Linked DNA regions of Sphaerotilus montanus. The protein of the gene in region 1 binds, or shares a complex with, the protein of each later gene. Links are inferred from orthologs where the notes say so. Each region holds a gene or a part of one and is shown on either strand. Other genes may lie near its edges. The genes, in order: tldD and pmbA.

What was found.
Region 2: the proteins of tldD (region 1) and pmbA are in contact, whole or in part, in a solved structure (PDB 5NJ9), measured with the Escherichia coli proteins. The link is inferred for Sphaerotilus montanus from one-to-one orthologs.

Annotation. Positions count from the first base shown.
Region 1 is NZ_JACCFH010000001.1:2,889,379-2,904,190, forward strand. Bases 1-2,981 are described here. They hold tldD (metalloprotease TldD), read left to right. Parts: upstream 1-749; coding sequence 750-2,213; downstream 2,214-2,981. Other genes in these bases: dinB (DNA polymerase IV), read right to left, coding at 1-670; BDD16_RS13235 (3-deoxy-7-phosphoheptulonate synthase), read left to right, coding at 2,431-2,981. Also shown: more of BDD16_RS13235, read left to right, coding at 2,982-3,549; BDD16_RS13240 (hypothetical protein), read left to right, coding at 3,610-3,918; BDD16_RS13245 (cob(I)yrinic acid a,c-diamide adenosyltransferase), read right to left, coding at 3,937-4,518; BDD16_RS13250 (YecA/YgfB family protein), read left to right, coding at 4,594-5,337; BDD16_RS13255 (universal stress protein), read left to right, coding at 5,406-5,828; BDD16_RS13260 (hypothetical protein), read right to left, coding at 5,856-6,068; BDD16_RS13265 (alkaline phosphatase D family protein), read right to left, coding at 6,156-7,733; BDD16_RS13270 (LysR family transcriptional regulator), read right to left, coding at 8,112-9,059; BDD16_RS13275 (CoA-acylating methylmalonate-semialdehyde dehydrogenase), read left to right, coding at 9,225-10,739; BDD16_RS13280 (NACHT domain-containing protein), read left to right, coding at 11,103-12,938; BDD16_RS13285 (IS5 family transposase), read right to left, coding at 13,509-14,588; BDD16_RS13290 (hypothetical protein), read left to right, coding at 14,671-14,812. UniProt on the Escherichia coli protein: Metalloprotease involved in CcdA degradation. Suppresses the inhibitory activity of the carbon storage regulator (CsrA).
Region 2 is NZ_JACCFH010000001.1:628,042-642,754, reverse strand. Bases 4,376-7,257 are described here. They hold pmbA (metalloprotease PmbA), read left to right. Parts: upstream 4,376-5,042; coding sequence 5,043-6,473; downstream 6,474-7,257. Other genes in these bases: BDD16_RS02725 (SDR family NAD(P)-dependent oxidoreductase), read right to left, coding at 6,511-7,257; yjgA (ribosome biogenesis factor YjgA), read right to left, coding at 4,376-4,981. In the rest of the region: BDD16_RS02760 (RNA methyltransferase), read left to right, coding at 1-18; BDD16_RS02755 (acyltransferase family protein), read left to right, coding at 26-1,129; cysE (serine O-acetyltransferase), read left to right, coding at 1,196-1,975; BDD16_RS02745 (right-handed parallel beta-helix repeat-containing protein), read left to right, coding at 2,073-3,728; mog (molybdopterin adenylyltransferase), read right to left, coding at 3,745-4,365; more of yjgA, read right to left, coding at 4,358-4,375; more of BDD16_RS02725, read right to left, coding at 7,258-7,263; denD (D-erythronate dehydrogenase), read right to left, coding at 7,260-8,276; BDD16_RS02715 (FadR/GntR family transcriptional regulator), read right to left, coding at 8,273-8,974; BDD16_RS02710 (gluconokinase), read right to left, coding at 8,986-9,492; BDD16_RS02705 (ABC transporter ATP-binding protein), read right to left, coding at 9,509-10,564; BDD16_RS02700 (carbohydrate ABC transporter permease), read right to left, coding at 10,575-11,432; BDD16_RS02695 (carbohydrate ABC transporter permease), read right to left, coding at 11,429-12,256; BDD16_RS02690 (ABC transporter substrate-binding protein), read right to left, coding at 12,312-13,694; BDD16_RS02685 (IS4 family transposase), read left to right, coding at 14,042-14,713.

The DNA.
Region 1 (14,812 bases):
CCAGCTGCGCACCCGCTTTCGGCCCGATCCCGTTGATGCGGCGCACCGGCAGCGGCCAGATGCGGGTCGGCACATCGTCCGCCATCACCACCGTCAGCCCGTCCGGCTTGTCGAGGTCGCTGCAGATCTTGGCCAGCAGCTTGTTCGGCGCCAGCCCGATCGAGCACGACAGGCCGGTGGCGCGGCGCACGTTGTTCTTGATGTCCTGCGCGAGTGCGCGTGCACCGCCGAGCGGGTCGTGGCCGACGGCGTCGCGCACGCGGGGCAGGTGGGTCAGCTCGATGTAGATTTCGTCGATGCCGCGGTCTTCGATGTCGGGCGCCATCTCCGCCACCGCCGCCTTGAACGCCCGCGACAGGCGGCGGTACTCGTCGAAGTCGGCCGGCAGCAGCACCGCCTGTGGCGCGAGTGCAGCGGCCTTCATCAGCCCCATGCCGGAGTGGATGCCGCGGGCCCGGGCCTCGTAGGTGGCGGTGGTGACGACGCCGCGGCCGGTGTAGTCGCCCAGGCGCGGCCAGTCGCCGGCGTACTCGGCGGCGCGGTGCCGGCTGCCGCCGACCACGACCATCTGCCCGCGCAGTTCCGGCCGGCGCAGCAGTTCGACCGACGCGTAGAAGGCGTCCATGTCGAGGTGGGCTACAAGGCGGGGCAGCGGGGCAGGGGCGGGCATCGCGGGAATTGTGAGGGCTGGCGCGAGGGCTCCGCAGTTTGTCGCAGACGCTGTTCAGCCGCGTCCCTAGAATGCGGCCATGATCTCTCGCGAACCCACCCTCGAACGCCTGGCCACTGCGCGCCAGTTGCTGCTGGACCCGTTTGGCCTGACCGAGGCCAGCCTGACCCGGGCGCTCAACACCATCTCGGCGCACCGCGTCGACGATGCGGACCTGTACTTCCAGTACACCCGCAGCGAGGGCTGGAGCCTGGAGGAGGGCATCGTCAAGAGCGGCAGCTTCAGCATCGACCAGGGCGTCGGCGTGCGGGCCGTGGCGGGCGAGAAGACGGCGTTTGCCTACTCGGACGACATCTCCGAAGCCGCGCTGCTGGACGCCGCACGCACCGTGCGCACCATCGCCGCCGCCGGCCAGAGCCGCCGCGTGAAGATCGACACCCCGCAGCAGATCGCTGCCAGCCGCAGCCTCTACGCCGGCATGGACCCGATCGCCTCGCTCGACAGCGTGCAGAAGGTCGCGCTGCTGGAGCGGGTCGAGAAGATGGCGCGGGCCAAGGATCCGCGCGTCGTGCAGGTCATGGCCGGCATGGCGGGCGAGTACGACGTGGTGATGGTCGCCCGCGCCGATGGCACGCTGGCCGCCGATGTGCGCCCGCTGGTGCGCGTGTCGATCACCGTGATCGCCGAGCAGAACGGGCGGCGCGAGGTCGGCTCGGCCGGTGGTGGCGGCCGCTTCGGTTTTGGCTACTTCACGGACGCGCTGCTGCAGCAGTACGTCGACCAGGCGGTGCACGCCGCGCTGACGAATCTGGACAGCCGCCCGGCGCCGGCCGGCGAGATGACGGTGGTGCTCGGCTCGGGCTGGCCCGGCATCCTGCTGCACGAAGCCGTCGGCCACGGGCTGGAAGGCGACTTCAACCGCAAGGGATCGAGCACCTTCTCCGGCCGCATCGGCGAGCGCGTCGCGGCCAAGGGCGTCACCGTGCTGGACGACGGCACCATCGCCGACCGGCGTGGTTCGCTCAACATCGACGACGAAGGCCACGCCAGCCAGAAGAACGTGCTGATCGAGGACGGCATCCTCAAGGGCTACATCCAGGATGCGATGAACGCCCGCCTGATGAAGACCGCGCCCACCGGCAACGGCCGCCGCGAGAGCTACGCCCATGTGCCGATGCCGCGCATGACCAACACCTACATGCTGGCCGGCGACAAGACCCCCGAGGAAATCATCGCGTCGATCGACCGTGGCCTCTACGCCAGCAACTTCGGTGGTGGGCAAGTGGACATCACCAGCGGCAAGTTCGTGTTCTCGGCCAGCGAGGCCTACTGGGTCGAGAAGGGCAAGATCCTGTACCCGGTCAAGGGCGCGACGCTGATCGGCAACGGCCCGGACGCGATGAACCGCGTGTCGATGATCGGCAACGACCTGGCGCTCGACTCCGGCGTGGGCACCTGCGGCAAGGACGGCCAGAGCGTGCCGGTCGGTGTCGGCCAGCCCACACTGCGCATCGACGGGCTGACCGTTGGTGGCACGGCCTGAGCAACGGGCTTGACGCCGCCCGGTACAGCCCCCTACATTTGACGTCTATGCAGCGCACCACCGTGTTTTTTAGCTACTTTTGGATCTCGCACCGCCCGGCGGATGGAGAGGCCAACGCGTAGCTGAACAGCCCGCAAGCGCTCCCAGACAACCGCCGGAACCCCCGGCGGTTTTTTTTTGCCCCCAGACAACCCCGACGTCCACGACGACCCCGACCATGAACGCCACCACCGCCGCCCCGACCGACTCCTGGTACCCGCCTGCCGACCGCACCTCGCAGACCGACGACGAAAGGATCCAGGACGTGACCCCCTTGCCCCCGCCCGAGCACCTCATCCGCTTCTTCCCGATCCGCGGGACGCCGGTCGAGCAACTGATTGGCAGCACCCGCCAGTCCATCCGCGACATCATGCAAGGCCGCGACGACCGGCTGCTGGTGGTGATCGGCCCGTGCTCCATCCACGACCCGGTCGCGGCCCTGGACTACGCCCGCCGCCTGAAGCCGCTGCGCGAGCAGTACAAGGACACGCTCGAAATCGTCATGCGCGTGTACTTCGAGAAGCCGCGCACGACGGTGGGCTGGAAGGGCCTGATCAACGACCCCTACCTCGACGAGAGCTACCGCATCGACGAGGGCCTGCGCATCGCGCGCCAGCTGCTGGTGGAGATCAACCGCCTGGGCGTGCCCGCGGGCAGCGAGTTCCTCGACGTGATCTCGCCGCAGTACATCGGTGACCTGATCGCCTGGGGCGCCATCGGTGCACGCACCACGGAGAGCCAGGTCCACCGCGAACTGGCCTCGGGCATCTCGGCGCCGATCGGCTTCAAGAACGGCACGGACGGCAATCTGCGCATCGCCACCGACGCCATCCAGGCCGCGGGCCGCCCGCACCACTTCCTGTCGGTGCACAAGAATGGCCAGGTCGCCATCGTCGAGACCAAGGGCAACACCGACTGCCACGTCATCCTGCGCGGCGGCAAGGCGCCCAACTACGACGCAGCCAGTGTCGCCGCCGCCGTGCGCGACCTCGACGCCGCCAAGCTGCCGGCCACGCTGATGGTCGACTGCAGCCACGCCAACAGCAGCAAGCAGCATGAGCGCCAGATCGCGGTCGCCCGCGACATCGCCGACCAGGTGGCTGGTGGTAGCCGCAGCGTGTTCGGCGTGATGGTGGAAAGCCACCTCCAGGCCGGTGCGCAGAAGTTCAGCGCCGGCAAGGACGATCCGTCGAAGCTCGAATACGGCCGCTCCATCACCGATGCCTGCATCGGCTGGGATGATTCAGAGCAAGTTCTGGCGATCCTCGACCAGGCGGTGAAGGCACGCCGCGGCTGAGCGCGCTAGGATGGAAACGGTTGCGTGGCCCCCTGGCGGCCACACTTTGGAGAATGCACCATGCACCACGAGATGACCGTTTCCTTCGGCCCGGACCGCGAGTTCCGCCTCTCGGTCGAGTCGACGATGGGCGCCGACGACGCGCGGCGCTGGCTTGACGAGCAGTTCCTCGACTTCGACTGCGAGCCGCTGCGGGCCTCCGGCAAGGTGCTCGTGGCCGACAAGCTGCTGGCCATTGCCGACGCGGCGGGTCCGGACGCGTTCGCGGCCGGAGATGCCTGGACACGGCGCTTCGCCGAAGCGGCCGGCGCAGCCACGGCCCGCGCCACGGTCCACATCGATGTCGCCGGGCGGACGCTCAACTACTGAGCACGTCCGGCGGCAGCCTCATTCGGCGTTGCGCAGCAGGCGCTCGCTGCGCCAGTAGACGTCATCACCGCCCAGGCCATCCAGATTGGCGCGGTTCAGCACCCGTGCCAGCACGAACAGCAGGTCCGACAGCCGGTTCAGATACTGGCGCGGCGCGGCGTTGACGGCGCTCGGGTCCTGCGCGGTCAGGGTCACCACGGCGCGCTCGGCCCGGCGGGCGATCGTGCGGGCCACGTGGGCCAGCGCGGCGCTGCGGGTACCGGCTGGCAGGATGAACTCCTCCAGGCGGGGCAGGGTGGCGTTGTGCGTCGCCAGCGCCTCGTCCAGCCGCAGCACGGCCTCGTCCTTGAGCAGCGTGTAGCCGGGGATGCACAGCTCGCCGCCCAGGTTGAACAGCTCGTGCTGGACCACCACCAGCAGTTCGCGCACCTCGTCGGGCAGCGGCTCGGCCAGCAGCACGCCGAGTTGCGAGTTGAGTTCGTCCACGTCGCCCATCGCCGAGATGCGCAGGTGGTCCTTGGGCACGCGGGTGCCGTCGCCGAGGCCGGTGGTGCCGTCGTCGCCGGTGCGGGTGCTGATCTGAGTGAGTCGATGTCCCATGTCGACATCGTAGCGCCCCGTCTCCCGCGGCCGCTTGCAACCGGCACAATACCGCCACACTCGAACCGCCTGAACATGACCACAGTCCACGACCTGAACGACGCCGAAATCGGCGAACTCGACGACCTGCTCGCCGCCATCCCCCAGCCGCTCGATGCGCTGGACGTGGTGATGCTGGACGGCTACCTCTGCGGCGTGCTGTCGCAGCCGGTCGCCATCGACATCGCCGACTGGCTGCCGCCGGCCTGCGACTGGAACCTGGGCGAGGGTGGGCAGGTGCTGACGCCCGACACGCCGGGCTGGCACGCGGCCAAGCACGAGCGCCTGATGGCCCTGGCCCAGCGCCGCCACGACGCCATCCACCGCGCGATGGTCGAGGACGAATGGTTCGATCCCATCGTCATGCAGCCGCTCGACGAGAACGACCAGCCGCTGACCGGCCGTGCCGAGATCGAAGGGGCCCTGGCGCCGTGGGTGACGGGCTTCGAGCATGCGCTGAACCACTTCCCCGCACTGGAAGAGCTGGGCCACGCCGACCTGTCCGACCTGCTGGCCTGCCTGCGCCGTCACCTGCCGGAGCAGACCGAGGACGAACAGGCCTACACCAAGGCGCTGGATCAGGAGCAGCCGCTCAAGTCACTGGATGCCGCGATCGAGGATCTGGTCTCCACCGTCATCGATCTGGCCACCATCGGCCGGACGCAGCGCCTGAAGGTGCCGACCGTGCGCCGTGGCATGCCCAAGGTGGGCCGCAACGAGCCCTGTCCCTGCGGCAGTGGCCGCAAGTACAAGCTGTGCCACGGGCGAGATCAAAGTTGACTTGTGTCAACGGCAGCCTGACCGCGGGCTGACAGACTCGGTACCATTCCTTTGAAGGAGATCCCGCCATGAAGATTCTTGTTGCCGTTGATGGCAGTGAATTCACCCGCCGGATGGTGGCCTACTGGGCGGCGCACGACGAATGGCTCGGGCCGCAGCACACCTACACCGTGCTCACGGTGGTGCCGCCGATTCCGCCGAGGGCGGCTGCGGTGCTCGACCGCGAGCTGCTGCACTCGTACTACGCGGACGAGGGCGAGAAGGTCTTCCACCCGATCCGCACGTTCCTGGACAAGCAGGGACTCAAGGCCACGTTTCTGAGCAAGACCGGCCACATCGCGGACACCATCAGCAAGACCGCGACCGAAGGACACTTCGATCTGCTGGTGATGGGCTCGCACGGCCATTCGGAGCTGGCCAATCTGGTGCTCGGCTCGGTGGCCACCCGGGTGATGGCGCACTGCAAGACCCCGGTGCTGCTGGTGCGCTGAGGCCGCGCACGCCAGGCCGCTGCCCGATCAGCGTTTGGTGGAGGGGGCCTTGGCGGGTGCGGGATGGGCGGCAGGGCGGGTCGCGGATTCGCCCTGGGGGTCCATGCTCATGTCCAGACCGAAGGCGGTGCCGTAGTCGGCGAAATCCTCGGCCTTGCGCCGCGCTGCGGCGCGTCGGGACCGGCCTGCGAACCAGGTCGACCAGTGGAACCAGCTGCTCAGCGTGCGTCGTTCGGCCATCATTGTCATTCTCCCGCTGCCGGCCCGGGTACCCTCATCCCCCGCGCCTCTCCCAGAGTTTCCAGGCCGTGTCGCGGGCCGCCGTGGTCATTCACGTTGCGGGCCGGCCCGTCCCGAATCGACACGAAAGCGTGCTTGCGTGTGCAGCTGCGCGTGTGCCAGAACCGGGAAACCTGTAGCTCTTGCGACACAGTGTAGCGACCGGTCCGTGACGTCCAGCGCCATGTAACCCCTCTCGTCACTGCGGGCGTGCAGGATGTCCGCATTGCTGCGGCGAATCAGCGACATGAGGGATTCCGGCAATCCGGCCGTGGTGATCGACGAGGTCACGAACTCGCTGGCCACCACGGGCGTGCGTGGATCGTCCGGGTTGGCGCGCAGCCGTGCCGCGACATGGCGGTGCACGTCGCCGCCGAGGAACACCACGTTCTGCAGCTGGTGGGTGGCGATGTGCTCCAGAAGCCGCGTGCGTGCCGCGGGGTAGCCGTCCCAGCCGTCGCTGTAGACCAGCTTCCTGCCGTCCGGGCCGGGCAGGCCCCAGGGACTCATCTGCGTGCTCTGGCCGATCAGCTTCCAGCGGCCGGTGGCGCTGCGCAGACCGTCCTGCAGCCAGCGTTCCTGGTCGGCGCCCAGCACCGTGCCTTGGTTGTCGGCGAGGGCGTGGCAATGCCAGCGCACGTGGCCGCCCGCCACTCCCGGGGCATTGCAGGCCTGCGGGCTGCGGTACTGCCGCCCGTCGAGCATCCAGAGGTCCGCCAGTCGCCCCCAGCGGAAGCGGTCGTGCATGCGCACACCCGTGGCACCCGGCAACTGGTCCGGGGCGAGCGGCTGGTGTTCGAAGTAGGCCTGGTAGGCGGCGGTGCGCATCCGCAGGAACTCCTGTGGCGATCCGGTCTCCTCGTCGCCGAACACGCCGGCGTAGTCGTTGCGCACCTCGTGGTCGTCCCAGGCGAGGATCCACGGATGGGCGGCGTGGCAGGCCTGCAGGTCCGGGTCGCGCTTGTAGGTCACGTGGCGGGCGCGGAACTCGTCGAGCGTGCAGGGCTCCTCGGCCTCGTGCGCACGCAGGAGAAACCGCCTGTTGCTGGAGTCGTAGATGTAGTCCCCGACGAAGACCACGGCGTCCAGATCCTGTCCGGCGATTTCCCGGTGTGCCGTGAACCAGCCCTGCTCGTAGTGCTGGCAGGACGCCAGCGCCAGGCGCAGACGGTCGACGTCGGCGTTCTCGGCCGGCGCGGTGCGGGTGCGACCGACCGGGCTGGCCACACCCCCGGCCAGAAACCGGTAGCAATAGCGCCGTGCCGGCTGCAGGTGCTCCACCAGCACCCGCACGCTGTGCGCCTGGGCGGGATCGGCCAGCACGGTGCCGCTGCGGACGATGCGGGCGAAGTTGTCGTCGTCCGCCACCTGCCAGGTGACCGGGATCAGCGCCGGTGGCAGTTCGGCGCCGGCTTGTCCCGGATCGGCCATGAGCCGTGTCCACAGGACCACGCTGCGCGGACGCGGCTGGCCGCTGGCGACACCGAGCGCGAACGGGTCGCTCTCGAAGCGCGGATTGGCGAGGCGCGTCAGGCCCGCATTCGGGGCGGACAGCACCCGCTGTGCGGCCAGCAGGGCGGCCCAGCGGCTCAGGCTGGCGAGGGTGGAGCGTCGAGACAGGTGCATGGGCGAGGGGGAGGCTGCAGAGTCCGCAACGGCGGGCGTACATGATTTTTTCAATTTTGAACTATGGCGATGATCGATTTGGTTTGAATGGTGTTGGGGTCAGATGAACTCAAGATCGGATCAAATCAATGGAAATGGCCTTGCTGGTGCTCAGGATTTCCATTTGTGATGGATTACCACATTAACTTCCACCGTCGTGGGGATGTGCGCGGGGAGGTGTGTTCCGTACAGTACGAACCAGTTGCTGTCACGCGGTGTATCTGGAAGTACAGAAATCTGAAGCCGGCGAGACGCGAGTTCGAACAAAAAAACAATCGAACCCGCTCCCGGTGCCCAGTTCCCAACGGCGTTCTTCACGGAACGTCTATCGACCCACCCCTAACCGGGTGGGTTTTTTTTGTCCATCGTCTGCCGAAGGTGCCCGACCAGCGCGAGCACCGTGCGCGGCACATGCGGGCTGTACGGGCGCAGGGCATACAGATGCCCGCCAAAGGCGCCCACGCTGCGCCAGTCCGGCAGCACCTCCACCACGTCGCCCGCCGCCAGGGCCGCCTCGGCGCTGAAGTCCGGCAGCAGCGCGATGCCCAGCCCCGCCGCGGCCGCCTCGCGCAGCACCTCGCTGTTGTTGGCGCTGAACGGCCCGCGCACGGCCACGGTGACATGGCTGGCCTGCACGCCCGCGGCGGCCTGCGCTTCGCGGAACTGCCAGGTCGGCGCGTCGCCGGGGCGGACGTAGTGCAGGCAGTCGTGCTGCGCCAGCTCGGACGGGTGCTGCGGCGTGCCGCGTTCGGCCAGATAGCCGCGGGTGGCCACCAGCAGCGCCCGCGTGTCCGCCAGCCGCCAGGCCACATGTGTCTCGGGCGGATGTTCGGTGTGGCGGATCGCCAGGTCGAAGCCCTCCTGCGCCAGCGAGGTCAGCCGGTCCGACAGGTTCAGCTCCAGCCGCACCTCCGGATACGCGCGCAGAAAGGCCGGCAGGTGCGGCACCACCGTCTGCCGCCCCAGCGCCACCGGCATCGTCACGCGCAGCAGGCCGCGGGGCTGCGCCGCCAGATCCTTGACGCCCGAGAACCCGCGCTCGATCTGCTCGAAGGCGCTGCGCGTGCTGTCGACGAGCTGCTGGCCGGCTTCGGTGAGGCGCACGCTGCGGGTCGTGCGCTGCACCAGCGGCACGCCGGCGGCGCGCTCCAGCTCGCTGATGCGCTGGCTCATCGCCGCCTTGCTCACGCCCAGCCGTTGCGCGGCGGCGGTGTAGCTACCCAGGTCGCCGAGCACGGTGAGCCAGTGGACGTGGGACCAGAGGTGGTCGATGCGGCGGGTGTCCATCGGGGGCTTTCGTGGGTCCGGCGTTGGTCCGGCTTTGTTCCGGGTTTCTGCGGAGGATTGTTCGTCTGGCTGAACAGTGTATCCAGCGACCCGGTCTGGTCACGCGCCGGGTGTGTGCCTAGACTGTGCTGCATCCTGTCCAGAACACCCGCCGGAGACCCCCTCATGACCCAGCCCTACACCGACACCCGCGACATCGGCCACTACATCCACGGCGAGCGCGTCGCCAGCACCAGCGGCCGCGCGCAAGCCGTCTACAACCCCGCCACCGGCGCTGTCGCCCGGCAGGTCGCGCTGGCCAGCGTGGACGAGGTGAACGCCGCGGTCGCGTCGGCCAAGGCAGCGTTTCCGGCGTGGTCCGAGACGCCGCCGATCCGCCGCGCGCGGGTGATGAACAACTTCCTCGCGCTGCTGAACGAACACCGCGACGAACTCGCCGCGATGATCACCGCCGAACACGGCAAGGTCTTCACCGACGCGATCGGCGAAGTCAGCCGCGGCATCGATATCGTCGAGTTCGCCTGCGGCATCCCGCAGTTGCTGAAGGGCGACTACACCGACCAGGTCTCGACCGGCATCGACAACTGGACGATGCGCCAGTCGCTGGGCGTGGTGGCCGGCATCACGCCGTTCAACTTCCCGTGCATGGTGCCGTGCTGGATGTTCCCGGTGGCGATCGCCTGCGGGAACAGCTTCATCCTGAAGCCGAGCGAGCGTGACCCGAGCCCGAGCCTGTTCATGGCTGAGCTGCTGAAGAAGGCCGGGTTGCCGGATGGGGTGTTCAACGTCGTGCAGGGCGACAAGCTCGCGGTGGACACGCTGCTGACGCACCCGGACGTGAAGGCGGTCAGCTTCGTCGGCTCGACGCCGATCGCGCAGTACATCTACGAGACGGGCGCGCACCACGGCAAGCGCGTGCAGGCGCTCGGCGGCGCGAAGAACCACATGGTCGTGATGCCCGATGCGGATGTCGATCAGGTGGTGGACGCGCTGATCGGCGCGGCGTATGGCTCGGCGGGCGAGCGGTGCATGGCGATCTCGGTGGCGGTGCTGGTGGGCGACATCGCCGACAAGGTCGTGCCGCTGGTGGCCGAGCGTGCCAAGGCGCTGAAGATCAAGAACGGCATGGAACTCGACGCCGAGATGGGGCCGATCGTCACGGCAGTGGCGCGGGACCGGATCGAGGGCTACATCGGCATCGGGGTGGAGGAGGGCGCGCAGCTCGTCGTCGATGGGCGCGGCTTCCGGCCGGCGGGGTTCGAGGACGGGTTCTGGACGGGCGGCACGCTGTTCGACCACGTCACGCCGGAGATGCGCATCTACAAGGAAGAGATCTTCGGCCCGGTGCTGGCCTGCGTGCGCGTGGCCGATTTCGCCACGGCGGTCGATCTGGTCAACGCCCACGAGTTCGGGAATGGGGTGGCCTGCTACACCAGCGATGGTGGCGTGGCGCGCGAGTTCGCGCGGCGCATCCAGGTGGGCATGGTCGGCATCAACGTGCCGATCCCGGTGCCGATGGCGTGGCACGGGTTTGGGGGCTGGAAGAAGAGCCTGTTTGGCGACATGCACGCCTATGGGGAAGAGGGCGTGCGGTTCTATACCAAGCAGAAGTCGGTGATGCAGCGGTGGCCGGCGAGTATTGCGAAGGGCGCGGAATTCGTGATGCCGACGGCGAAGTGATGCGCGGGCGGTAGCGCTGGCGAGTGGGTCGGCGCTGACAAGGCGGCCGAGGGGCGTGGGCTCCTCGGCCGTTTTTGCATTTTCGTGATGAAATTCGCGATTTGAGGTGGTGTTGCCGATAGGCGATGGGACTTTGGATTGGCATTATGGAGTACTGACTGGTGGCGTGATTTTTTACGTCAGCAGTGCATAATTTCAGTTGGGCCATACAGACATGAAACCATGCGGTGCAGAGAAAATAATAAAATTCAAAACGACTTAAAAACAAACTAATGTTGAGTTAAATATTAGTGAGCTGATTGGTTTGGGGGATCTAAATTTTATTGGGTCTCGGGAAAAATCGTAAATTAATAGGTGAGTCAAATGACAACCCCGGCAAGTCCATTTATTGAAACAGTCGCAATTGCAAGAATTGCATCTCCTTTGCTTAAGGATATATACGAAAATGCAAAAGATGGAGCAAAAAAAGCTCTCGCAAAATGGAATACTATAAGCTACAGTAAAAAATTCGAAAAATTAGTGAAAAATATTGACGAAGTGAAAACAATTTGGAGTCCGGGTGAAAGCGTCTCGTTGCGTAGTTTCTACCATCTGGCAAAAATCAGGAATAAAAAGAGTATATGTCCTGTTGCTGCTATTTCTGATCTTGGGGCGGGGAATGTTGTTATTCAAGGTATAGTGGGGCAGGGTAAATCAATGCTCCTACGGTACCTATCGATCCAAGAGGTTATAAAAAAGGAAAATGGGAGATTGCCAATATTTTTGGAACTAAGAAAGTTGACGCCGAAAATCAACCTTAATCTGGCTATATCAAATTACTTTAGGGAGATTGATATAAATCTGAGTAGTGAGGTTTTTGAGTATTTGGCAAATTCTGGGAAAATTGTTTTATTGTTGGATGGGTTTGATGAATTAGATCCCGCGATAGCCAAAGAAGCTTCATTAGATATAGAGCATCTGTCAAAAAAACACCCAGAACTGCAATTTATTGTATCTTCTAGGCCTGACAATGAAATTCAAAAAATCAATCAATTCCGTGTTGTTGAAATAGCCACGCTGTCGCAGAAAGACCAAGGACCATTTCTTCGCGCGTTGGGAGTGGATGCCTCAAAATCAGCGGAGATAATGCGTGCCATAAAGGATAGCCCAAGCAACATTACGGAGCTTATCAATACGCCTTTGATGTTAACTCTAGTGGTATTTGTTTATCAGTCGGAGAGCAATATACCTGACGAGCTTCCGGAATTTTTTGAACGTCTTTTTCATACTGTTTTTACGCGTCACGATGGATTAAAGGATTGTTTTAAGAGGCAGCATCATTCTGGCTTATCCGAAAGAAGACTCCAAAGTCTGTTCGAAGCATTTTCATTTATGGCTCAGCAGGGAGGGCAGAAGCGAACATTAAATAGATCTCAGTTCAACGAATGTTTTGACCTGGCTTTAGATTACACGGATGGATGTTTTTGTGATGAATCAAATTTCAGAAAAGACATCACAAGAGTTGCTTGTTTAATGATGGAGGAGGGTATTGATGATATTACTTTCCTTCATAAATCAATAGCTGAGTATTATTCGGCTGCATTTATTAAGAATTCGGATGATAAGTTTGCGATTAAATTCTACAAGGAGGCATCTAAGAATTGGCATTACTGGCACGAGACACTTAATTTCCTTTCGGCTATCGACTCATTTAGGTTTTCACGTTATTTCGCAAAGCCAAATCTAATAAATGCAATTGAAATAATAAAGCCTCTTATGGGTACTGTGACAGAGGTGGAGCTTTGTAAAAAATTACCGCCTTTTTTGAGTAAAGCTACCGCGGTGTTTGAGAAAATTAAGGGAAAATATGAATTAACAAATTTCGGTCCCATATTAATGCCGCCGAACATGTATCTATTGAGGGTTGCTAATGAGATGCATGAGCTAATCGATTTCTCCTGGGTCTTGACTGAATCAGAGGCCCAGGCATTGCTTGATGGTGAAATGCAGATTTCACTCAATGGTGACAGTATTGAAGTCCCGTTCGGATGTGCTTTAATGAGGTGGTCAAAAAAGTCATTTGACCAGTACCTGGATACTCTTGAGGAGTCGTTTTTGAAAAATATTTCGTTGGCGGAAAAAACGTCATTAAAAATGACAGAGCGTCCTAAAATATTTTCCAAAAGAAAGCTGAGTGCGGGTGCAATTCGTATCAAATAGAACACAAGCCGTGCTGTCGGTGCTGGTTATTTCGTGCGGGACTTGTGAAGCCAGCCCTAAGGGATCGCAGTGAATTAACGCCAACGAAGTAAATGCAGAATTCCTTCACTGATACTAAAATCGCCCTACCTATCGAAGCCCAGGTGGACTACACAGTATTTTCTGAAGAGCTAGAACTAATTGGCCTTCCCGAGCCGCGCTCTGAATTTTTTCATCGACTTAGTTCGGCTTGGATTATTGCCTATCACCGACAGTCTGGAAGACCCATTCGCCCAACTGAAATGTGGTCGAACGGCTTCGGATTCCTTGTGGACCTTGAAGGGGCTGACCATGGCGATGGTCGTGGACCTCAACCTCCCGGGGTTTATATGCGTACTTTTGCGGCTTATGGGCTATCGAAGCCGAGCGGCGCGTCTCGCCGCAACGAAGACCTACGGGCACTTCTAGAAACCGGCCCTGCAGCCCTGAACCTGGTCTGAGCCTGCACAAATCCAGCTCAGACGAGCAGTGGATGACGGCGGCGAGCCCCTGTCCCCACCGTCGCGGTACCCCGCGACGGGGTTTTGCCCCTCACGCGGGCTGTGCGGACGGACCTGCGCTCTTGACCAGCCACACCAGCCTGCGTGCGTTGTAGGCCGCGCACTGCAGCGTGATCGCCAGCGCATTGCGCGCCAGCGTCATCGCCCGCACGCACTTGCCGCCCTGCTGGCTCAGCGCCGCAAAGACGTGCTCGACCCGCGCCCGCGTGCGGTTGATCGTCTTGTTGCGCTGCTTGAGTCGAACCTTGGCCGTCTGCCCTGGCTTGGCGCGACGTGCGATGCCGTCGGCCAGTCCGTGCTGCTGCAGCGTCTGGCGGTTGGCCGCGCTGTCGTAGCCCCGGTCGGCCAGCAGCCGCTTGCGCGTATTCGCCACCTGCAGCACGTCGGGCAGTTGCTGTCCGTCGTCGGCGTTGGCCGCCGTGATCTTCATCTGGCGGATCAGCTTGTAGCGTGCGTCCACGTTGCCGTGCAGCTTGTAGCCGTAGTACGACTTGCCGTGCTTTTGCGTCCAGCGCGCGTCCCGGTCGGTGTGCGCCAGGCGCTTCTTGCTCCAGCCCTCGGGCGCCTCCCCCTTGTTCAGCGCCTCGCGCTCCCGGGCGTTGGCCTGCGTGATCGGCGCCTGCACGATGCTGGCGTCCACGATCTGCCCGCCCCTCGGGATGAAGCCGTGCCGCTGCAACTGCTGGCTCAACGCCTCGAAAATCGCCCGGCCTCCCAGCCCGCCTTCGGCCAGCCGCTGCCGGAAGTTCCACAGCGTGCGCGCGTCCGGAATGTTCAGCGCGCCGTCCAGCCGGCAGAACCGCTGGAAGCTCAGCCTGTCCAGCACCTGGTGCTCGCACTGCTCGTCCGACAGGTTGTACAGCCCTTGCAGGAACACCATGCGCACCAGCGCCTCGGTCGGGTACGGCGGGCGTCCGCCCTTGCTGCGGTCAGCGCGAGGGCAAGCCTTGTCCACCGCCGAGGCCATCGCCGCGAAGTCGATCAGTTCGTCCATCGCCGCCAGCGTCTGCACGTAGCCCTCCAGCTTGGCCTTGCGCTGCTGCACCACGAACAGGTCGTCCGCGGCCTCCTCAGGAAAGAAGCTCGATGGCTTGGTGCGGGGCGTGATCATGGGGCGGCATCTTGCCGCAGCGCGCGGCTCAGGTGGCGGTCAGGGTCGGTTTCTAGAAGTGCCCCTACGCCTCAGGGGATGGATGGGCAAGACTGAACAAGTCTCTGGCGCAGAAAGAGACAAAGGTCATTTCATCGCCCACTCCATCGGCGGAGCCGTGGTGGGAGGAGAAAACAATGTATTTCTCCAGCGCAGAGACCTAAACCGAGGTTGGTCGGACGCAG
Region 2 (14,713 bases), 2.3 Mb from region 1 along the record:
GAAAAGGGGCCGACATGATCGGCACATGACCGCAGTTCCACGCTTCCACCAGATCGACTTCCTCCGGGGCCTCGCTTGCCTGAGCGTGGTCGCCTTCCATTTCCTGCACCGTGGCCAGCAGGGCGGCTGGCTGGTCGATCCGGCAGCACCCTGGCTGCAGTCGATGGCGGAACTGGGCCACCTCGGGGTGCACCTGTTCTTCATGATCAGCGGCTTCGTGATCCTCATGACGGCCGAAGGCGCGACGGTGCGTGGCTTCATCGCCTCGCGGGTGTCGCGGCTGTACCCGGCGTTCTGGGTGGGGGTGCTGCTGACGGCCGCAGTGGCGTGGTGGTCGGGCAGCGAGGCCTTCGCGGTGACGCCGGTGCAGGTGCTGGCCAATCTGACGATGGTGCCGCACTGGGCCCATGTCGAGTTCGTGGACGGTGCGTACTGGTCCCTGGCGGTGGAGCTGCAGTTCTACCTGCTGGTGATCGCGCTGCTGCACTTTGGCCAGATGCAGCGGATCGAGTGGTGGATCGCGGCCTGGCTGCTCGTGTCCAGCGTCAATGCCGTGCGCCCCATGTATCCGCTGGAATTCTGGCTCGATGCACGCTGGGCACCGCTGTTTGCCGCCGGCATGCTGTTCTACCGCATCAGCCGCCGGGGCTGGGATGGCCAGCGCTCCCTGCTGCTGCTGTGGGCCTTCAGCCTGACGCTCTGGTACGGCTGGACCGGGGCGGAGGCCTCGAAGCTGGGCCGGGAGGCGGTGCTGCTGGGGCTGCCGATGCAGGTGGTGCTGTGCCTGACGCTGTTCCACGGGGTGTTCCTGCTGGTCGTCAGTGGCCGGTGGACGATGCGGCCCTCGCCACTGGTGTACTGGTTCGGTGCGCTGACCTACCCGGTCTACCTGCTGCACCAGAACATCGGCTACATCGCGCTGATGGCGCCGGGCTGGCGGCATCTCGATTTTCATCTGCGGGTGGGACTGGTGGTCGGCGCGGTGGTGCTGCTGGCGTGGCTGGTGAACCGCTGGGTCGAGCGGCCGCTGTCCCGGCGGCTGCGTGCGGTGATCGATCCCGCAGCGATCGTTCCGAGGACGGTGGTCCGCCCCGCACCGAAACTGCGCACGGAATCCATGCCCCGCTGACACGGCCGGCGCGGTTTCCATGCCGCGCCTACACTCGGGGCTCCTTGCCGTTCCTCCGAGTCCGCCATGTTCCGTCGCCTGAAAGAAGACATCGCCTGCATCCTCGAACGCGATCCGGCCGCCCGGTCGACCTTCGAGGTGGTGACCTGCTATCCCGGTCTGCACGCGCTGTGGATCCAGCGGGTGGCCCACTGGTGCTGGCTGCGCGGGCTGCGCTGGGCCGGGCGCTTCCTGTCGCACCTGGGGCGCTTCTTCACCGGCATCGAGATCCATCCCGGTGCCACCTTCGGCCGCCGCGTCTTCATCGACCACGGCATGGGCGTGGTGATCGGCGAGATGGCCGAGATCGGTGACGACTGCACCATCTACCAGGGCGTCACGCTGGGGGGAACCTCGCTGGTCAAGGGGGCCAAGCGGCATCCGACGCTGGGCAAGGGCGTGATCGTCGGTGCCCACGCCAGCGTGCTGGGCGGCTTCACGGTCGGGGACGGCGCGCGGGTCGGCTCGGGTGCCGTCGTGACCAAGCCGGTGCCGGACGGTGCCACCGCGGTCGGCAACCCGGCGCGCATCATCGCCGCGCAGCTCGATGCCCAGCGTGAAGCCGTGGCTGCCCGGATGGGCTTCTCTGCCTACGGCGTGACCCAGGGCGAGGACCCGGTCGCGCAGGCGATGAAGGGCCTGATCGACAACGCCTCGGGCCACGAGCACCAGATCGCGCTGCTCTGGCAGGCGATCGAGAAGCTCTCGGCGCGTTCGCGCGAGCTGCCGGCCGACGCCTGCGTGCCGCAGGATGCCCACACCACCGAGCAGTTCGACGCCGAACGCCTCAACCGGCTGGTGAAGTAGCGCAATTTTCCATTGGTACGCTAAAGCACCTGCCAAGGTGATCGGGCATGTTCTGCGGTAGCTTACGTCCCGATACATCACGGTACCGGGACAGTTCATGCAATCAGGTCGATCCAGGCTCGGCAGGCGACTCGCGCTGGGGGGCTGTCTGTTCGGTCTTGCCGCGGGGCAGATCGGCTGCGGTGGCGGTGCGTCGGTAGGCAGCGCCGAGGCCGGGACAGGCGACGCGGGTGCGGCAGTTTCACGGGCGTCGATGGTCGAGCCGATGACCGCGGCCTTCGTCCAGCCGGACGAGCGCCCGCTGGTGGCGTGGCCCGCGTGTGTGCCCTCCGGACAGGGCACCGACTACGCGGTCGGCCCCGGACAGGCACTGGCTTCGCTCGACCAGGTGCCCTGGGAGCGCCTCGCACCGGGCGACACCGTGCGCGTCTTCTACAGCGCCACGCCCTACCACGGCAAGTTCCTGCTGGCGGCCCACGGCACGGCGGCGAAGCCGGTGCGCGTCTGCGGCGTGCGCGGTCCGAACGGTGAGCGGCCGGTGATCGACGGCCAGGGCGCCACGACGCGTGCGGCGCTGGCCACGGCGTTCGCGGGCGCTGGCAGCGACATCTTCCAGAGCCGGGCCATCGCCATGGTCAAGTCCCTGTCCTCGGATGCCTGGACCGATCGCCCGTCCTACCTCCAGATCGACGGCCTGAAATTTGTCCGTGCCCACCCGGCCTACCAGTTCCGCGACGCTGCGGGTGCGGTGAAGACCTATGCCGATTTCGGGGCCTGCATCTGGATCGACCGGGGCGACCACATCACGATCGCCGACAACGAGCTGACCGACTGCGTCATGGGCCTCTTCAGTCGCACGACCGACGACGGCAGCGGCGCGATCACCGAGAACCTGCGCATCGTCGGCAACGTGATCCGCGGCAACGGGCTGGCCGGTAGCGAGTCGGAGCACAACACCTACACCCAGGGTCTGGGCGTCGTGATCGAGCACAACGTCTATGGCCCGCTGCGCGCTGGCGCCCGCGGCAATGCGATCAAGGACCGCTCGGCGGGCCTCGTCGTGCGCTACAACCGCATCGAGGAGGGCGCCCATGCCATCGACATGGTCGAGGCCGAGGATTTCCCGCTGCTGGCGCAGGCGCGGGCCGACTACCGCACGACGCTGGTCTACGGCAACCAGATCCGCAAGGACGGCGACACCGGCACCGTCTTCCACTACGGTGGCGACCACTACGGCAGCACGCCCGGTGCGCAGTGGGGCGAGCCGATCTTCCGCAAGGGCGTGCTGCAGGTCTTCCACAACACGGTGATCGTCACCGGCGGCAGCGCGGCGGTCTTCCAGCTCTCCACCACCGAGGAGCGCGCGGAGGTGTGGAACAACGCCATCGTGTTCGCGAGCACGGTGTCCGAGAAGAGCCTGCGTGCCGGTCAATCGGTGCAGCCGCCCTGGGTCACCGGAGGCATCGTCAACCTCGGGACGAACTGGCTGTCGGCCGGCTGGCAGGACATCGACCAGTGGCACACCCTGACCGGGCAACTGCTGCTGACCACGGCGCCGCTGGTAGGACAGCGCTCGCCGCTGGTGGCGGGTGGCTGGGTGCCGCAGGCGGGCAGTGCGCTGGTGGATGCCGCCGTCCCGGCCCCCGCGGGTGTGGCGGCCGTGCCGATCCTCTGGCAGCTCGACGCCGCCGGGCGAACCCAGGCGCGGGTGACGAAGGGAACAGCGCCGGACCTCGGTGCTGTCGAGCAGTGACCCGGCGCCGGGCGACTCAGCCGCGCGCGGGTCGCTGGGCGGTCTTCGGGCGGAAGGCCTTGCAGACTGCCTCGCGGGTCTCGATGTACGGCCCGCCGATCAGGTCGATGCAGTAGGGCACGGCCGCGAAGATGCCCGGGCACGGCGGCACCGCGTTCGGCAGACCTTCCAGGGTCTCGGCGATCGACTTGGGCTGGCCCGGCAGGTTCAGGATCAGCACCTTGCCCCGGATCACCGCCACCTGGCGCGACAGGATCGCCGTCGGCACGAAGCGCAGGCTGATCTGGCGCATCTGCTCGCCGAAGCCGGGCATCACCTTGTCGGCCACGGCCAGCGTGGCCTCGGGCGTCACGTCGCGCAGCGCGGGGCCGGTGCCGCCGGTGGTCAGCACGAGGTCGCACTGGTGCACGTCGACCAGCTCGCGCAGCGTGGCGCTGATGCCGTCCTGCTCGTCCGGAATGAGCCGCGTGACCCAGGTGACCGGGTTGTGCAGTGCGCGGGCCATCCAGTCCTGCAGGGCCGGGATGCCCTTGTCTTCATAGACGCCACTGCTGGCGCGGTCGCTGATCGACACCAGGCCGATGCGCACCGGCTCGGGCGGTGGCAGTGCGGCTGCTGCTGCGGTGGGGTCACTCATCGTCGTCTTCCTCGTCCAGGTCCCGGGCGGCCAGCTCGTCCGCCTTGGCGGCGGCTTCGAGCGCGGACTTGATGCGCTGGAACAGATCGCGGTAGGCGCGGCCCTTGCGTTCGGCCGTGCCCGTGGCGGGCTGCGCGGCGGCGGCAAGCTGGTCCTTGCGGGCATTGCGGATCAGCGTGCGCAGGGCCTGTGCATCGGTGTCCGGGTGCTCGCTCATCCACTGGGTGAGGGCGTCGTCCTCGGCGAGCAGGCGGTCGCGCCAGCGCTCGGCGGTGTGCAGCGCGAGGGTCTCCTTGGCGCCAGGCACCTTGAACGAGGCGACCGCCTCGCGCAGCGGCTCCGCATCGACCCGGCGCATGAGCTTGCCGACGTACTGCCACTGGCGGCGGCGGCCCTCGTGCGAGCGGGTGCGCTTGAGCTGCAGCAGGGCGTCGAGCAGGAACTCGGGCATGTCCAGCGCGGTCAGGCGCGCGTCGGGCATCTCGATGAGCTCCTTGCCCAGCGCCTGCAGGTCGTGCATGTCCTGCTTCAGCCGCGTCTTGCTCGGGCGGTCGGCGAAGTCGTCGTCGCGGGCCGGTGCGGCCTCGTCGTGGTCAAAGTGGTCGTTCGGGTGCATGGGCGGTCGGGGTGAAGACGACAGCTATGATACGAGCGACCACCACCGGCCCGACCCGTACATGACTGCAAAGACTGCCAAGACCCGTCCCGCTGCTGTTGCCGAGGGGGCGGATGCCGCCGCCGCCGAGCGTCCAGATGCCGGTTTCTCCTATTCGCGGGACCAGTTCCGCACGCTGGTGGAAGACGCGCTGGCGCTGGCCAAGTCGCTCGGCGCGAGCGACGCGGGGGTGGAAGTGTCCGAAGGCGCCGGCCTGTCGGTCTCGGTGCGCAAGGGCAAGATCGAGAACGTCGAGCGCAACCGCGACAAGGCCATCGGCGTGTCGGTCTACATCGGCCAGCGCCGCGGCAACGCCAGCACCTCCGACTTCTCTCCGGCCGCGCTGCGCCAGACGGTGCGTGCCGCCTTCGACATCGCGCGCTTCACGGCGGAGGACTCGGCCGCCGGACTGCCCGAGGCGTCCGATCTGGCGCTGGGCTGGGCGGCCGACTGCGACCTGGATCTCTTCCACCCGTGGTCGGTGAACGCCGAACAGGCGGCCGAACTGGCGCTGCGCTGCGAGGCGGCGGCTCTGGGCACCGACCCGATGATCACGAACTCCGACGGCGCGGGCGTGTCGGCCCAGCAGTCGCACTTTTACGCCGGCAACAGCCGCGGCTTCTGCGGCGGCTACGCCAGCTCGCGCCACTCGCTCTCGGTCTCGCCCATCGCCGGCCGTGGCCGCGACATGCAGCGCGACTCCTGGTACACCTCGATGCGCGACGCCGCCGATCTGGCCTCGCCCGAATCCGTCGGCCATTACGCCGCGCAGCGCGCCCTCTCGCGCCTGAAGGGCCGCAAGATCCCGACCGGCGAGATGCCGGTGCTGTTCGAATCGACCGTGGCCGCCGGGCTGCTGGGCGCCTACGTGCAGGCCACCAGCGGCGGGGCGCTCTACCGCAAGGCGACCTTCCTGCTCGACAGCCTCGGCCAGCCGGTCTTCCCGGACCACATCGACATCGACGAAGACCCGCACATCCGCAAGGCCAAGGGCAGCGCGCCCTTCGACGACGAAGGCGTGCGCACCCGGGCGCGCAAGGTGGTCGAGGCCGGCGTGACGCAGGGCTACTTCCTGTCGAGCTACTCGGCCCGCAAGCTGGGCATGAAGACCACCGGCCACGCCGGCGGCTCGCAGAACCTGCACATGCGCAGCCGCCTGACCGCTGCGGGCGACAACCTCGACGAGATGCTGCGCAAGCTGCACCGCGGCCTGTTCGTCGTCGAGCTGATGGGGCAGGGCGTCAACTACGTGACGGGAGACTACTCGCGCGGCGCGGCGGGCTTCTGGGTCGAGAACGGCCGCATCGTCCACCCGGTCGAGGAAGTCACCATCGCCGGCCACCTCGGCGAGATGTTCAAGGGCATCGTGGCCGTCGGCGCCGACGAGTACACGATGGGCAGCAAGACCATCGGCTCGGTGCTGGTCGACAAGATGATGGTCGCCGGGAGCTGAACCCGGCGCCGGAGCCGCCGCGGTTGGCGGCGCCGGCTCAGTACGTCGCCCGACCGCCCGTGATGTCGAACACCCCGCCCGTCGTGAACGAGCAGTCCTCGCTGCACAGCCAGGCCACCATCGCCGCGATCTCGGCCGGCTCGACGAAGCGGCCCATCGGGATCTTGGCGAGCATGTAGTCGATCTGTTCCTGGGTCATCTGGTCGAACATCGCGGTCCTGGCCACCGCGGGCGTGATCGCGTTGACCAGCACCCCTGTGCGCGCCAGCTCCTTGGACAGCGACTTGGTCAGCGCGATCAGGCCGGCCTTGGACGCGCTGTAGTGGCTGGCGTTCGGGTTGCCTTCCTTGCCCGCCACCGAGGCGATGTTGACGATGCGGCCCCAGCCACGCGCCACCATCCCCGGCACGACGGCGCGGCAGGTCAGGTAGGGCGCGACCAGATTGACCTCCAGCACGCGGCGCCACACCTCGGGCGCCAGTTGCCAGGTCGGGCCGTTGCCGCCGGTGATGCCCGCGTTGTTGACGAGCAGGTCGAGCCTGCCGTGCGCGGCGACCGTCTGCGCCTCTGCGCTGGACACAGCGGCTTCATCGGTCAGCTCGACGGCGAGTCCGTGGCAAGGTCCGAGGGCCGACAGCGCGGCGCAGCTGGCGGGCAGCCGCGCCGCGTCCGCATCCCACAGCACCACGGTGGCGCCCGAGCGCAGCAGCCGCTCGGCCGTGGCATAGCCGATGCCTTGTGCCCCGCCGGTGACGACGGCGACACGGCCCTGGAGATCGATCTGGTTCATGCGCGGTCCAGGCCCTGCAGGGCGGTGGGGTGGTCGGTGTGGTCGGCGATGTACTGCCGGATGATGTCGTCGAACGAGGTTTCGGGGTGCAGGCCGAGCCGCGCCGCCCGCTCCGCCGTGGCGCCCGCTGGCCAGCGCGCCACGATGCCGGCGATGCGCTCGTCCCGCTCGAAGCGCACCCGCGCCCGCACGGTCGGCCCCGCCACCGCTTCGAGCGCGTCCAGCATCTGCGCCACCGTGAGGTTGAGCGCCGGCAGGTTCAGCGCGGTGCGGCCGCCGAACTCGGCGCGGCTGCATTCGAAGACACGGATCAGCCCCTCGACCGTCGTGCGTGGCGAGGTCAGCGGGTGCGACACGTCCGGGTCCACCGGGCAGACCGCCTCCTGCCCCGCCAGCGGCTCGCGCACGATGCCGCTGAAGAACGAGGATGCCGCGCCGTTCGGTCGACCCGGACGCACCGTGACCGTCATCAGCCGCGCGGCCCGGCCGTCGAGGAAACCCTTGCGGGTGTAGTCGGCGATCAGGTGCTCGCAGATGTGCTTCTGGATGCCGTAGCTGGTCTGCGGCGTGGGCAGCGTGGCGTCGGTGACCAGGGCGGGCAGCGGGTGGTCCTCGTCCGGGCCGAAGACCGCGACCGAGCTGGCGAACACCAGCCGGGTGGGCGCATCCCCATGCTGCGTGACGCGGTGGCGCAGCGCATCGAGCAGCGCGCGGGTCGAGTCGAGGTTGGAGGCCATGCCGAGGTCGAAGTCCAGCTCGCATTCGCCGGAGACGGCCGAGGCGAGGTGGAACACGCCATCGAAGGACTCCTCGCGCAGCGCAGCCACCTGGGCCAGCAGCGGGCCGGTGCGCGCCTCGACCCGCGGGTCGGCGCGCAGATCGGCGGGCGGCTCGAACAGGTCGGTGAGCACGAGTTGCCGGATCGGCTGGCCGGCCAGCGTGCCGCGGGCCAGCAGCGTGCGCGCCAGGCGGGCACCGAGGAAACCGGCCGCGCCGGTGATGAGCAGTTTCATGGACGAGACGTGGCAGGGGGTGGTTGAGGCGCCTTGAGCGGCGCGGCCTGGGCGATGAGCGAGGGCAGGGCCTGCCGGGAAGCCAGCACTTCCTGCATGTCCGTGTAGGCGCCGTCGATCAGCACCAGCGCCGGGCCGTGCGGCTTGGCCGTGGACAGCTCGAAGCTCGTGCGCAGCAGCGCGCCGAGCGCCTTGCTCATCTGCACCAGCATGCGGTTGTGGCAGGCGCGCAGCAGGCCCTGGTGGAAGCGCAGGTCGTGCGTCACGTAGTCGCCGCCATGTTCGATGGCGTGTTTCATCCCTGCAAAGGCGGCCTCGATGTCGGCCAGGTCCTCGGCGGTCGCGCGCTCGGCGGCCAGCCGCACGGCCGCCGGCTCGACCACGCGGCGCAGCTCCTGGAGGTCCCGTAGGAACTCGTGCGACAGCCCGACCCGGGTGTGCCAGCGCACCACCGACTGGTCGAACCAGTTCCACTGCTCGGCGGGCAGCACGCGCGTGCCCACCTTGGGCCCGGTGACCACCAGGCCCTTGGCCACCAGCGACTTGATGGCCTCGCGGACCACCGTCCGGCTGACGCCGAAGGCCTCGCCGAGCACCGGCTCGGGCGGGATGGCGCTGCCGGGAGCGTAGCGGCCGGAGACGATGGCTTCGCCCAGCTGGTCGAGGGTGTGTCCGAGGATGTTCTGGTGGGTGCTCATGGGCCGCGAGCCTAGCGCAGCGCCTGGAGCGCGAGCCTGACAAGGCGCTCGGGTGGCAGGGCAATGTCGAGCGTGGTGGCACCTTCGTCCGGGTCCGGTGGCTCCAGGGTCCGGAGCTGGCTGGGCAGCAGGGTCGGGGGCATGTAGTGGCCCGTGCGCTGGCCGATGCGCTCGGCGAGCAGGGCCGGGTCACCGTGCAGATGGACCAGGCGCAGGCCGGGCGAGGCGCTGCGCAGCCGGTCGCGGTAGAGGCGCCGCAGCGCCGAGCAGGTCACCACGGCGCCGGTGTCGTGCGCCTGCGCCAGCCGCTCGCCGATGCGGTCGAGCCAGCCGGCGCGGTCGGCATCGGTCAGTGGCGTGCCGGCGGCCATCAGGGCCACGTTGTGCGGCGGGTGCAGGTCGTCGCCCTCGATGTAGGGCACGCCGAGTGCCTCGGCCAGCGCCTGCCCCAGGGTGGACTTGCCGCAGCCGCTCACCCCCATCACGACGACGACCGGAGGAGGTGGCGAGTCGCTCATGGGCACGGGCACCCGCTCACAGGCGCTGTTGCGTCCGGCTGTCGAAGACGTGGGCCTTGGCGGCATCGACGGCGAGGTGGATGGTGTCCCCCGGCTGCACGTCGGTGCGGTCGTGGATGACCACGACCAGCCGGGTGTCGCCGATCTGCACCAGCAACTCGGTCTCCGCGCCAGTCGGCTCGACCACCACCACGCGGGCAGCGATGCCCTGCGGTGCCAGCGAGAGATCCGTCGGCCGGATGCCGTAATGCACCGCGGTGCCATCGGCCGCCCGGGCGGCGTCCGGCGGCAGCGGCCAGCGGGCGCCGAGCGCCTCGACCGTGTCGCCGCGCGCCGTGCCGCTGAAGACGTTCATCGCGGGCGAGCCGATGAACTGCGCGACGAACAGGTTGGCCGGCCGGTCGAAGAGTTCCAGCGGCGTGCCGATCTGCTCGACGATGCCGTCGTGCATGACGACGATGCGGTCGGCCATCGTCATCGCCTCGATCTGGTCGTGGGTGACGTAGACGGTGGTGGTCTTCAGCCGCTGGTGCAGGGCCTTGATCTCGGCGCGCATCGCCACGCGCAGCTTGGCGTCGAGGTTGGACAGCGGCTCGTCGAACAGGAAGACCTTCGGGTCGCGCACGATCGCCCGGCCCATCGCGACCCGCTGGCGCTGGCCGCCCGAGAGTTCGCGGGGGTGGCGGTCGAGCAGGGCGTCGAGGTTGAGGATCTTGGCGGCGTCGGCGACGCGGCGGTCGATCTCGGAGGGCGGCGCATTGCGCAGTCGCAGGCTGAAGCCCATGTTCTCGCCGACGGTCATGTGCGGGTAGAGCGCGTAGCTCTGGAAGACCATCGCGATGTCACGGTCCTTGGACTCCAGCTCGTTGACGACCGTGCTGTCGATCAGCACCTCGCCGCCGGAGATCTCTTCCAGCCCGGCGAGCATCCGCAGCAGCGTGGACTTGCCGCAGCCGGACGGCCCGACCAGCACGACGAACTCGCCGTCGGTGATGTCGAAGCTCAGGCCGTGGATGACCTTGACCTTGTTGCCGTAGGTTTTCTGGACGTTGCGAAAGGAGACGGAGGCCATCGGTGTGTTCTCAACTTTTCACGGCACCAGCCGTCAGGCCGGACACCATGTAGCGCTTGAATGCGTAATAGATCGCCGCGGGCGGCAGGGCGTAGACCAGGCCGGTGGCCATCAGCAGCTCCCAGGGCGAGTCGTCTGCCGAGAGGAAGTTGCCGAGCGCCACCGACAGCGTCAGGTCGGCCTCGTTGGACAGCAGCAGGAAGCCGTAGAGGTACTCGTTCCAGGCCAGCAGCAGCGCATACGTCCCGACCGCGACCAGCGACGGCACCATCAGCGGCAGGTAGACCAGCCGGAAGAGCTGCATTGGTGATGCGCCGTCGATGCGCGCCGCCTCGTCCAGCTCCCACGGCAGCTTGTCGGACGCCTGCTTGAGCACCCAGATGCAGTAGGGCGACGCGATCGTCACCATCGCCAGGATCAGCGACCAGCGGTTGTTCAGCAGGCCGTAGGTGGACATGGTCTTGTACATCGGCACGGCCAGGAAGGCGGCCGGGATGAAGTAGGTCATCAGCGCCAGGTTCATCACCGTGCGCCCGCCGCGGACCTTGAGCCGGCTGATCGAGAACGCCGCGCAGGTCGCCACGAACAGCGTGATCGCGCCGACCGAGATGGCGATGAAGAGCGAGTTGCCCAGTTGCTGCCAGAAGTGGTGCAGGTAGAAATGCTTCTGGTGGAAGACCACGTCGAAGTTGGACAGCGTCGGGTCCTGCGGCCACAGGCGCCCGGAGGTGGCCTTGTCGCGCGGCGAGATCGCGAACAGCACCAGGTGGTAGATCGGCAGCAGCGTCCACAGCAGCACCGGGATGCCGATCAGCAGCAGCTGGGCCTCCCTGCCGATGGATTTCAGCGTGAAGCGTGCGCGGGTCATTTGGAGAGCCTCTTCATCATCACCCACACCAGCGGCAGCACGAGCGGCAGTGCCACGACCAGGGACGCCATCGCCAGATCGATCTGGTCCAGCCGCAGGTAGCGGATGCCCAGCGTCGCCAGCACGTGCGTCAGGTCGGCCGGCCCGCCGCCGGTCAGCAGGTAGACGCTGTTGAAGTCGCCCAGCGTCCAGATCATCGACAGGATGGTGCAGGTCAGGTACAGGTCCTTCATCGCCGGCCAGGTGATGAAGCGGAACTTCTGGCCGCGGGTGGCGCCGTCCACGCTCGCCGCCTCGTACTGCTCGCCCGGAATCGCCAGCCGGCCTGCTACCAGGATCAGCGTCCAGAACGGCAGTGACTTCCAGATGTGCATCAGCATCGCGAAGCCCAGGCCCAGCGTCGGATCGTTCAGCCAGTTCGGCCCGTCCAGCCCGGTCAGGCGGAAGATGGTGCTGTTGATGACGCCCCATTCCGGGTTGAGCATGAAGCGCACCGACAGGATGGTCGGGATCGACGGCACCGCCCACGGCAGGATGAAGACCATCGAGACGATCTTGATCCACCAGCGCGTCTGCACGAAGAAACCCGACAGGCCCAGCGCCACCACCATCTTCACGTTGACCGCGACCACCACGAAGATGAGCGTGTTGACAGCGGTGCGGTAGAAGATCGGGTCGTCCAGCAGGCGCACGTAGCTGTCCGGGTGGCGGGCGAGCCAGAGCCCGTAGCCGACCGGATAGAGCACGAACACCAGGAACACCAGCACATAGGGCACCAGCAGGGCGCGGCCCCACAGGGTCCAGGTGCTGAGACCCGGTCGCACCCGGGCGGACCCGGATGCAGCGGAGGAGGCGAGGGCGGTCGTCACGTCAGGCTGCTCAGTTGCCCGCCACGGTCTTGATGCGGGCGATCATCTCGTCCACGGCCTTGTCCACGGGCACCTTCTCGTTGAGCACGCGGTTCATGGCCTTGGCCCACACGTTCTCATTGTTGAGCACCGTGAACTTGTAGTTCTTGGTGAACTCGAACGGCACCGTGCCGGACTTGAACTGGTTGTAGACCGTCACGCGGTGCGGGTCGGTCTTCCAGAACGCGCTTTCCTGCGCGGCCTTGGTGACCGGGAACCAGCGGCCCAGCGAGCCTTCCACGTACGGCGTCAGGTTCGATTCGTCCAGCAGGAAGGCCACGAACTTCTTGGCCATCGCCTTGTTCTTGGCCGCCTTGAAGATCACGCCCGTCTTGACGGCGGCACGGTACTGCATCTTGGTGCCGTCCGGCTTGGTCGGGAAGGCCGCGGTGGCGATCAGCTCGGTGTAGTTCTTCTTGGCCTGGGCGCGCTGCACGTCGGTCAGGGTGGCGTTGGCCGAGTCGTCGAGCCACTTGGCCGCGATGGAAATCGTCGCGTTGTGCGTCAGCACGATGGTCTTGTTGTGGAAGGCGACGTTGTTGTCCGGGTCCTTCCAGTTGGTGGACGACGGCGGCGTGCAGCCCTTGGTGTAGACCGTGGTGTAGTCGGTGACGGCGTTGATCAGGCCCTGGCGCACGGTCGGGTCATCGACCAGCAGCTTGCCGGAGTCGTTGACCAGCTTGACGTTGTGCGCGTCCATGAAGGTCAGGAACGAGAAGAACGAGTCGCTGGCATCCACGCCCATCGGGAAGCCGGTGCCGAAGCCGCGGTTGCCGGTCTTCTGGCGGTAGCCGGTCTGGACCTTCTCGCACCAGAAGCTCCAGTAATCCTTCCAGCCGGTCGGGATGTCGCTTTCCTTGTAACCCGCGTCGCCCAGCATGTCCTTCCAGTACTGGATGTGCATGGTCTGCTGCTTGATCGGGAAGGCGTAGTACGCGCGCTTGCCGCCCTCGGCGTTGTTCAGCAGGAAGGTGGTGGACAGCGCCTGCGGCTCGAACTTGGCGCGCATCGGGTCGATGATCGACGAGATGTCTTCGAGCTTGCCGTCGTAGGCCCACTTGGCGGTGACCTGGAAGTCGTAGACGTCGCCGTAGGCCACGTCGGGCGGGTTGCCGGCGTCGAGCGAGGCGACCGATTTGGGGATGATTTCCTGCGGCGCATACAGCGAGAGTTCGATCTTGACGCCCTTGTTCTTGGCCTCGAACTTCTTGATCGCGTTGTACAGCGCGTCGTCCTCGGACTTGTAGTAGCCCTTGCCCCACCAGACGGTGAGGGTCTCATCGGCCTGGGCCGGCGCCATCGCCAGCAGTGCCGCAGCGGCCAGGGCGCTGCTCATCCATGTCTTCGCCTGCATCGCGTGTCTCCTCGTGTCGTTCGTCACGGTTGATGTCCCGGTGGGGGTGGCGCGATCGTATGATGAATGATGACTGGTGGTTAACGGGGAATCCCGTAAGGGTCAGCCGCAAGTCAGCTTCGCCCGGCCCCCGTCATCCTCGCCCAGCCTTCGTCATCCTCGCGAAAGCGAGGACCCACGCCAGCGGCCGCCGTGGTCTGTCGGCGTGGGTGCCCGCGTTCGCGCACTGCTGTCCGGTAAAACGCGAAGCCCAAAGTCTCCAGAGCTTGATCGGCGGAGTTGCGGCCCTCGACATGAAGGGCTATCGAACCCACTGAGGACCAACTCAGTTGTCGAGGAGCCGCAACATGCAAAGCATGACACGACTGCAGGCGTTGTTGAAGCCACTGGCCAAGTCGGACGTGGACCGGCTGGCGCGTGAACACGGCGCACAACGCTACGGCAAGGGCGCGCTGACGGTGTGGGATCAGTTGCTGGTGATGCTGCACGGGCAGTTCGTGCAGGCACCCAGCCTGCGTGGAGCACTGCAGAGCTTCAATGCGCACAAGGCCCGTCTGGCTGCACTGCAGACGCACGAACTGCGCCGCTCGACGCTGTCGGACGGCAACCGGCGCGCCGGGTCGGCGACGGTGCTGTCGCAGGTGCTGCAAGGGCTGATCCGTCAGCTCGATGGCTGCCGCGACAAGCGTGTGCTGGGGGCGACCTCGCTGATCGACTCGACGCCGCTGACGCTCAAGGGGCGGGGCTTCGACGTCTGGACGCTGGGCACGAAGACCCGGCGCACGCAGGGCGTGAAGGTGCATGTGCAGTGCGACGCGGCCACGCACGCCATCTCGCGCTGCGAGATCAGCGCCCCCAACGTCAACGATGTGGTGCAGGCGCGCCAGTGGGAGATCCAGCCGGGGACGACCTGCGTGTTCGACCGCGCCTACTGCGACTACGCATGGTGGGCGCGCATGACCCGGCAGGGGGTGAAGTTCGTCACCCGGCTCAAGCGCAACGCGGGCATGGTCGTCCTC